Regions from separate parts of the Verrucosispora sp. CNZ293 genome, predicted to be linked through region 2. Evidence: riboswitches for the same ligand, from Rfam matches in the RefSeq annotation. Region 2 holds a riboswitch; the other holds the start of a gene.
What was found. A riboswitch is a leader RNA that binds a small molecule or an ion and turns the genes downstream of it on or off. The one in region 2 is predicted to bind thiamine pyrophosphate.
Positions count from the first base shown of each region.

Region 1: it holds a riboswitch for thiamine pyrophosphate, as region 2 does, so the genes downstream of both, CLT74_RS28335 (ECF transporter S component) here and thiE (thiamine phosphate synthase) in region 2, are expected to answer to the same signal.

Region 1 is NZ_PEFR01000001.1:6,201,848-6,206,201, forward strand. Features, by position in the region: gene CLT74_RS28330 (ABC transporter ATP-binding protein) at 1-821, opposite strand, end outside; gene CLT74_RS28335 (ECF transporter S component) at 919-1,509, opposite strand; TPP riboswitch at 1,582-1,687, opposite strand; gene CLT74_RS28340 (permease) at 2,065-3,006, shown strand; gene CLT74_RS28345 (TIGR03943 family putative permease subunit) at 3,003-3,887, shown strand; gene CLT74_RS28350 (ATP-binding cassette domain-containing protein) at 3,997-4,354, shown strand, end outside.
Region 2 is NZ_PEFR01000001.1:5,600,951-5,605,304, reverse strand. Features, by position in the region: partial or broken gene CLT74_RS25620 (thiamine phosphate synthase) at 1-82, opposite strand, end outside; gene CLT74_RS25615 (thiazole synthase) at 148-933, opposite strand; gene thiS (sulfur carrier protein ThiS) at 939-1,139, opposite strand; gene thiO (glycine oxidase ThiO) at 1,143-2,312, opposite strand; gene thiE (thiamine phosphate synthase) at 2,306-2,932, opposite strand; TPP riboswitch at 2,927-3,036, opposite strand; gene CLT74_RS25595 (ThuA domain-containing protein) at 3,389-4,354, shown strand, end outside.

The DNA of each region.
Region 1 (4,354 bases), 600 kb from region 2:
TCGGTGGCGGCCAGTCGGGGTGGCTGGCCGAGCCGCTCGGCGGTGAGCAGCACCTCACCGGGTGGGCCGGTGGCCCGACGTGGCGGGATCTCCCGACCGGGCACCCAGACCCCCTCGGCGGCGAGGGCGTCCCCGTGTGCGGCGAAGACCGCCTCCGGCGGACCGTCGGCGCGGATCCCGCCGCCGGGTTCGAGCACCACCACCCGGTCGACGAGCGGCAGCGCCTCGGCCACCCGGTGTTCGACCAGGATCAGTGTGGTGTCGGCGTCCATCGCCCGGGCGAGTGCCGAGCGGATCATGGCGGCACCCGCGGGGTCGAGGTTGGCCGTGGGTTCGTCGAGCAGCAGCAGACCGGGACGCAGCGCCAGCACGCCGGCCAGGGCGAGGCGCTGCTGTTCGCCGCCGGACAGCGCCGCGGTGGGCCGGTTTCGGTGGTACGGGAAACCCACCCGGTGCAACGCCTCGTCCACCCGAGGCCAGATCTGTTCGGCCGCCACACCCCGGTTTTCCAGCCCGAACGCCACGTCGTCGCCGCTGCGGGCCATGACGAGCTGCGACTGCGGGTCCTGGAAGACGATGCCTACCCGGTCGCGTGCCTCGTCCGCCGGCCGGCCGTCGATCTCGATGCTGCCCGCGTGCTCCCCGGAGTCCTCGGGAAGCAGCCCGGCCAACGCCGCCAGCAACGTGCTCTTACCGGCCCCCGACGCCCCGAGCAGCAGCACCCGCTCACCGCGCTCCACCCGCAGATCAACCCCGCGTACCGCCCAGTCACGCCGTCCCGCGTGCCGCCACCCGAACCCCCGCACCCGCACCCCGCTCACCATCCCACCCTCCTTTCGCTCGTTGATCATGAGGTTGACGGTTGCTGTGGATCGGAATGCCGCCAACCTCATGATCGACGCGATGAGTTCCGGGAGGTCAGACCAGGGGGCGGTCGCGGGCGGCGGGGAAGCGGTCGAGGACGCCGGTGCGGGTCAGGGCGCGGGTGAGGGCGTACGCGCCGGCACCGGCGATTGCGGTGGCGCTGACGATGGTGATCAGGGCGTAGGGCACGCGGTAGGTGGCGATGTCGCGTTCGGCGTTCCAGTAGACGAAGTCGAAGACGGCCGCGCTCAGACCGGTGAGCGCGCCGGCCAGCAGGGCGGCCGGCAGCCGGTACGAGCGGTACCGGAAGGCGGCGAAGGCCAGCTCGGCGCCGAGCCCCTGCATCAGGCCCTGCAACAGGACGATGGTGCCCCACTGACTGCCCAGCAGGGCCGAGATGATCGCCGCCAGCAGTTCGCAGTACAGCGAGGCGCCCGGCTTGCGGATGACCAGGCCGCCGAGGACGGCCGGCACCAGCCAGACGCCGTAGATGAGGGTCTGTGCCGGCGGGAAGAAGCTGAAGGCGCCCTCGGTGGCGCTCCACACCAGGCCCCAGGCCCAGAAGATGACGCCGAAGGCGACGGCGATGACCGAGGCCACCACGATGTCGATGGTGCGCCAGCGGTTGCTGTCGGTGCTCTTCACGATGATTGCTCCCAGTCCAGATGCGAACCAGGCAAGACGCACGCCCCGTTCGGCGGCGCCGAACCGTGGCGGGCTGGAGGTGGACCGAACTCCCTGCGCTGGCATTACCCAGATCAGGTACGGAGGGTCTGCGGGCGGACCCGCACTCTCAGCGCTGTGCGCTCCCCTGTCGGAGGTGTTGTCTGTCCCGCCGACGCTAACACCACCGAAGATCCACCGGCAATGTGATCTTCCCTGGTCACGACGGGTGGCTGCCTCCCGTGATCCGGTGGTCCGGGAGGCGTGACCTGCTGGCGCGGGGATTTACGAGCCGGCCGGGTCGGGGAGCGGCGGTCCGGCCAAAACTGTGACATCCATCGACGTCATCCACGCCGGACGGTAATCTCAGTTCGCCGATCCGCCACGGCCGAAGGGTGACGGGTGACCACAGACACTGACCGGGCCGTGCCAGCCGGCGGCCCTGAGGGCCGGCCCTCCGGTGGGGGCGTGGACACCGGGACACGCCCTCCGGAGCCCAGTGGTGGCGAGCCGCCCCGGCGTTGGCTCGGCGACCGGATCGGCTCGGTGGAGGTGCTGGCGGCGCTGCTGATCCTCCTGATCATCTTTCGGGAGCCGATCGCCGCCGCCCTTGACGATCCCCGCATCCAGACCTGGACCACAGTCTTCGTCTCGATCATGGTGCAGGCGGTGCCGTTCCTGGTCTTCGGAGTGCTGCTCTCGGCTGTGATCGCGGTCTTCGTACCCCGGTCCTTCTGGGCCAAGGCGTTGCCCCGGCACCCGGCGTTGGCGGTGCCGGCGGCCAGCGCGGCCGGGGTGGTGCTGCCGGGCTGCGAGTGCGGCGCGGTGCCGATCGCCGGGTCGCTGATCCGCCGGGGCGTCACGCCGGCCGCCGCGCTGGCGTTCCTGCTCGCCGCCCCGGCGGTCAACCCGATCGTGCTCACCGCCACAGCTGTCGCCTTCCCGAACAATCCCGAGATGGTGCTCGCCCGGGGCGTCGCGAGCCTGATCGTCGCCATGATCATGGGGTGGCTCTGGTTGCGGCTCGGGCGCACCGAGTGGATCAGGATGCCGCGTCGGCCGGAGCTGGACGACGCGTCCCGGGGCCGGGCCTTCTGGGCCGCGGTCCGCCACGACGTGACCCATGCGGGTGGGTTCCTGGTGCTCGGTGCGATGGCCGCCGCCAGCATCAACGTGCTGGTGCCGGAGCGCTGGTTGCAGACTCTCGCCGACAACGCGTGGCTGTCGATCCTGGCGCTGGCGCTGCTCGCCGTACTGCTCTCGCTCTGCTCGGAGGCGGACGCCTTCGTGGCGGCCTCGCTGTCCCAGTTCTCGCTCACGTCCCGACTGGTCTTCCTGGTGGTGGGGCCGATGGTCGATCTCAAGCTGATCTCGATGCAGGCCGGTGTGTTCGGCCGCCGGTTCGCCTTCCGGTTCGCGCCGACCACATTCGTGGTGGCCCTGCTGGTCGCCGTGGGTGCCGGGGCGGTGCTGCTGTGAACCGGCAGGCGCAGGCGGTGATCCTGCTGTTGCTCGGCGGCGCGGTTATCCGGGCCAGCGTCACCGACCTCTACCTGCGTTACGTCAAGGAAGGGCTGCGTCCCTTCCTGATCGCCGCCGGCCTGCTGCTGATCGCCGCCGCGATCATGACTCTCTGGTACGAGCTGCGCCCGGCGGTTCCCCGCGCCCTGGCCCCGACCGGCGGTCCCGGCGGCACTCCCGCCGGTGGCGACGGTGCCGCGCCGGCCGGTGTAGGCGTTGGCGTCCCGGCCGGCAGCGGCGGCGCTCCGCACGACAGCGTTGGCGTGCCGGTTGGCGGGTCCGGCGCCGGGCACGACAGCGTTGGCGGGCCCGGTGACCATGACGGGCACGGGCATGCCCACCACGAGCCCCGGGTCGGCTGGCTGCTCATCCTGCCGGTGCTCGGCCTGCTGCTGGTCGCCCCGCCGGCCCTCGGCTCGTACGCGGCGGGTCAGGCCGGCACCGCGCTGAGCAGCCAGCAGCAGTCGGACTACCCGCCGCTGCCCGAGGGCGACCCGGTGCAGGTCAGTGTCCTGGATTACGCCTCCCGGGCACTGTTCGACAGGGGCGCGTCGATAGGCGATCGGCGGGTGCAGCTCACCGGCTTCATCGCCACCGGCGGAGACGGCGAGCCGATCCTGGCCCGGATGGTGCTGTCCTGCTGCGCCGCCGACGGCCGCCCGGTCAAGCTCGGGTTGACCGGCGACGTACCAGCCGGGCTGCCCGACGACACCTGGGTGGAGGTGACCGGCCGCTACAGTGACCGGCTCGGCCGGGATCCGGTGAACGACGCCGAGATCCCCTACCTTGAGGTCGAGTCCTGGCGGCAGGTGCCAGCGCCCAAGCGCCCGTACGACTAGGACCACCTTGCCCGGCGGCCAGCCGGATTCGGCCTTGTGTACGCCAGCGGGAATCGGCGTCGCTGCGGGCTTGACCATGACGCTGCGTCAACCCTCCATGCTGACGGGCATGAACGTCCCTGTGACAACCAGTCAGCTTCAGGAGCCTGCGATTCGGGTGCGGGGCCTGGAGAAGTCGTACCAGAAGCTGCGTGTGCTGCGCGGCGTGGATCTCGATGTGGCGCGGGGGAGCATCTTCGCCCTGCTCGGCTCGAACGGGGCGGGCAAGACCACGGTGGTGAAGATCCTTTCCACGCTGCTCAAAGCCGACGCGGGCACCGCGCACGTCAACGGCTTCGACGTCGCGGCCCAGCCGGCCGACGTACGCGAGTCCATCAGCCTCACCGGACAGTTCGCGGCCGTCGACGAGATCCTCACCGGGCGAGAGAACCTCGTCCTGGTCGCCCGGCTCCGTCACCTCAGGGCAC
Region 2 (4,354 bases):
CGGCCGCCGCCACCACCCGAACCAGCCCACCCCGCGCCACCCGCCGATCCGTCAGCAGCACCACCCCCGAGGGCACCTGGATCTTGGTACGAACCGGCCCCTGGAGGGGCGCTCCCGGGCCAGGATCCACGAGATCTGTTTGTGCGGTCACAGGTGGGGGCGGCCTTCGTCTTGGGTGGAGGCGAGGGCGTGGAAGCGGCGGGGGATGCGACCGGCGGCGTGGGCGAGGCGGCCGGCGGTGATCGCGTACCGCATCGCGGTGGCCATCGCCACCGGGTCCGCCGCCCGGGTCACCGCGCTGGCCAGCAGCACCGCGTCGCAGCCCAGCTCCATGGCGAGCGCCGCGTCGGAGGCGGTGCCGATACCGGCGTCCAGGATCACCGGCACGCCGACGTCCTGCCGGATGAGCCGGATGTGGTGCGGGTTGTTGATCCCCAGGCCGGAGCCGATCGGCGCGCCGGCCGGCATCACCGCGGCGCAACCGACGTCGGCCAGCCGCCGCGCCAGCACCGGGTCGTCGGAGGTGTACGGCAGCACGGTGAACCCGTCGTCGACAAGTTCCTCGGCGGCGCGCAGCAGTTCCACCCCGTCGGGCAGCAACGTGCGCTCGTCGCCGATCACCTCCAGCTTGATCCAGTCGGTCTCGAACGCGTCCCGGGCCAGCCGGGCCACCTTCACCGCCTCGCCCGCCGTGTAGCAGCCGGCGGTGTTGGGCAGCAGCCGCACGCCACACCTGTCGAGCAGGTCCAGCAGACCGCCGGGGCCGCTCGGCACCGTCTCCACCCGACGCAGCGCCAGGGTGACCAGCTCGGTGCCGGACGCCCGGATCGCCTGCTCCAGCACGTGCAGGTTGGCCGCGCCACCGGTACCGAGGATCAGCCGGGAGTTGAACCGCACCCCGCCCAGCTCGAAGCCGGTCGACTCGTTCGCCATCCGACTCACCCGCCCTGGGCGGCGCTGAGCACCTCGACCCGGTCACCGCCGCGCAGCACCGTCGCCGGCCAGCCGGTACGCGGTACCACCTCACCGTTTACCGCCACCGCCACGCCACGCTGCTGGCCGGTGACGTCGCGGACCAGGTCGGCCACCGTCAACCCGTCCGGCAGGCTGCGACCGGCACCGTTCACCGTCAGTTCCACGAGTCATCCCTCCGTCGCTGGCTGGAAGGTGCTGCCGGCGGCAACCGCGCCCACCACGTCCGACAGGTCGGCGAACCGGTCCGGCCGGAAGGGAGCGAGCAGCGGGTCGGCGCTGCCACCTCCGATGATCAGTTCGGTGATCAGGTCTGCGGTGACCGGCGTGAGGACTATCCCGTGTCGGTGGTGACCAGCGGCGACGAGCACGTCCGGGTGCCCCGGCAACGGCCCCAGGATCGGGGCGTTGTCCGGCGTGCCTGGGCGCAACCCCGCCAACGTCTCCACCAGGTCGTACTCGGCGATCTCCGGCAGCAGGTCGACGGCGGCCCGCAGCAGCCGCAGCACCGCTCCGGCGGAGATGTCCAGGTCGGAGCGCTCCTCGACGGTCGCGCCGACGACCACCTCGCCGCTGTCCCGCGGCACCAGGTAGACGTGCTCGCCGTCGGCGTACCCCCGGATCACGTGCCGGAAGCCCGGCGGGCCGCCATCGGGCGCGCGCAGTCGCAGCACCTGCCCCTTCACCGGACGGACCGGCAGGCCGGTCAGGGCCGCGACGCCGCAGCCGGCGGCGACCACTGTCACGCCGGCCGTGATGTCGGACAGCCGGCGTACCGGCTCGGCGACCAGCACCGCTCCGGCCCGCTGCGCCGCCAGCCGCAGCGCCGGCACCAGCCGGCGCGGATCGACCTGGTGGTCGGTGGCGGCGAGCGCGCCGCCGCGCACCCGGGGCGCCAACGCCGGCTCGCGCTCGCGTAGCTGGGACGGGCGCAGCGGGGTCACCGGCAACCCCAGCCCCTGCTGGTACGCCCAGAGCCGGCGCGCCTCGGCAAGGTCGTCCGCGGTGAGCCCGACCACCAGGGTGCCCTCGGTCCGGTAGCCGATGTCGGCGCCGGTCGCCTCGGTGAGTGCGGCGGCGAACCCGGGCCAGCGGTCGGCCGACTCGGTCAACAGGCCGGTCAGCTCCCGCTCGCCGAAGTACGCCTCGGCGACCGGCGCCAGCATTCCGGCGGCCACGTGCGAGGCACCGGACCCGGGCGCCGGATCGTGCACCACCACCCGCATGCCACGGCTGGCGCACCGCCAGGCCACCGCCCAGCCGATCGGGCCGCCCCCCACGACCGCCACATCCGGCCGGTGCCGGGTCAGGTCGGTGGTGGCGGGATCGCCGGTCACCATGTCAGCGCCCGAACCAGGTCGGCGGCGGCGCGGGCGGGATCGGTGGCCCCGGAGAGCGCACCGATCACCGCCACCCCGTACGCGCCGGCGGCCCGCAACTCGGGCACGTCCGCCGCCGTCACCCCACCGATGGCGATCACCGGCACCTCGACCGCCTCGACCACCGCCCGGACACCTGCCACACCTATCGGCGGTGGCAGCCCGTCCTTGGTGGCGGTGGCGCGGCACGGCCCGACGCCCAGGTAGCTCGCCCCGTCAGTGACCGCCGCGAGCGCGGTTGCCGGTTGCCGCGCGGTGGCACCGAGCACGGCCGTTGGGCCGAGCACCTGCCGGGCCGCTGCCACGGGCAGGTCGTCGGCACCGACGTGACCACCTGCGGCACCGGTGGCCAGCGCCACGTGCAGTCGGTCGTTGACCAGGCACGGCACCTCGTACGGCGCACAGCGGGCGAGCACCTGCCGGGTCAGCTCGTACGCCTGCCGGTCGGTCGCGCTGTCCTCGACCCGGACCTGCACCACCAGTTCGGCATGGGCCACCGGCAGCACGGCATCAAGCACGGCGAGCGGATCCCGCCCGGGTCGGGTGTCGGTGATGAGATGCAGTCGTCCGAGGGACGGCACGGCAACACTCCTCCCTGCGCCGGCATTACCCGGATCAGGTTCGACGGTCGGGGGCTCACAGCCCCCCTCTCAGCCCGGTACACCGGGCTCCCGTGGGTTCGTTGGGTGTCACCGTACGTCGTTTCGCCGGCTCCGCCAACCCCCGTCCTGCGCCGTCGGCCGGGGCGAGGGCTGCCCAATCGTGCCGACCCGCCGCAGCCTGCTGAACCGACTCGCAGCAGCACGGCCGCCGAGGAAAGGCACCGATATACAGCGACTCACACCAATAAAGACTGGCCCCGTTACCAAAACGTTACAAGGGCCTACCTTGCTCGAAACTAGATTCACTAACGCCAATTGAGTGATCGGATCGGCTTGTCGCCACCCAGACCTCGCTCGTCAGGTATGGGCGGTCGGACCGACGGGAGTGACCACCGCCGTCCACTCCGACCCGTACCACGGACAGAGGAGATCTTCGTGCCCCGACCCCGTCGGCGGCGAGCACCGCTCGCCGCAGCGACCATGGCGCTACTCGCCCTTGTACTCATCCTGGCCGCCGCACCGGCCCCGATCGCCGGCCCGGCCGCCGCCCAGGCCGCCGTACCGGTCGCCGCGGCGGAGGCGGAGCCGTACTCCGTCCTCGTCTTCTCCAAGACCGCCGGATTCCGGCACGACTCGATCCCGGCCGGCATCAGCGCGATCCAGCAACTCGGCACGGCTAACGGGTTCACCGTCACCACCACCGAGGACAGCGCCGCCTTCACCGACACCAACCTGGCCAGGTTCAGGGCGGTCATCTGGTTGTCGACCACGGGTGACGTGCTCAACGCCAGCCAGCAGGCGGCCTTCGAGCGCTACATCCGCGCCGGCGGCGGATACGTCGGCGTGCACGCCGCGTCCGACACCGAGTACGACTGGGCCTGGTACGGCCAACTGGTCGGTGCCTACTTCAACAGCCACCCGGCCAACCAGACGGCCACGGTGAAGGTCGAGGACACCACCCACGAGTCGACCCGGCATCTGCCGGACCGGTGGTCCCGTTTCGACGAGTGGTACAACTTCCGCACCAACCCCCGCGCCCGCCAGGTGCAGGTGCTGGCCTCCCTCGACGAGCGCAGCTACAGCCCGGGCAGCGGGGCGATGGGGCACGACCACCCGATCGCCTGGTGCCAGAACTTCGACGGTGGCCGGTCCTGGTACACAGGGGGCGGGCACACCCAGGATTCCTTCACCAACGCCGAGTTCCGGCAACACCTCCTCGGTGGTATCCAGACCGCGGCCGGGGTGGTGCACGCCGACTGTGGTGCCGGCCGAGCCGCCAGCTTCGAGAAGGTGACGCTGGACAGCAACACCAGCAACCCGATGGAGCTGGACATCGCGCCCGACGGCCGGGTCTTCTACATCGAACGCGACGGCCGGGTGCAGATCATCAAGCCGGACACC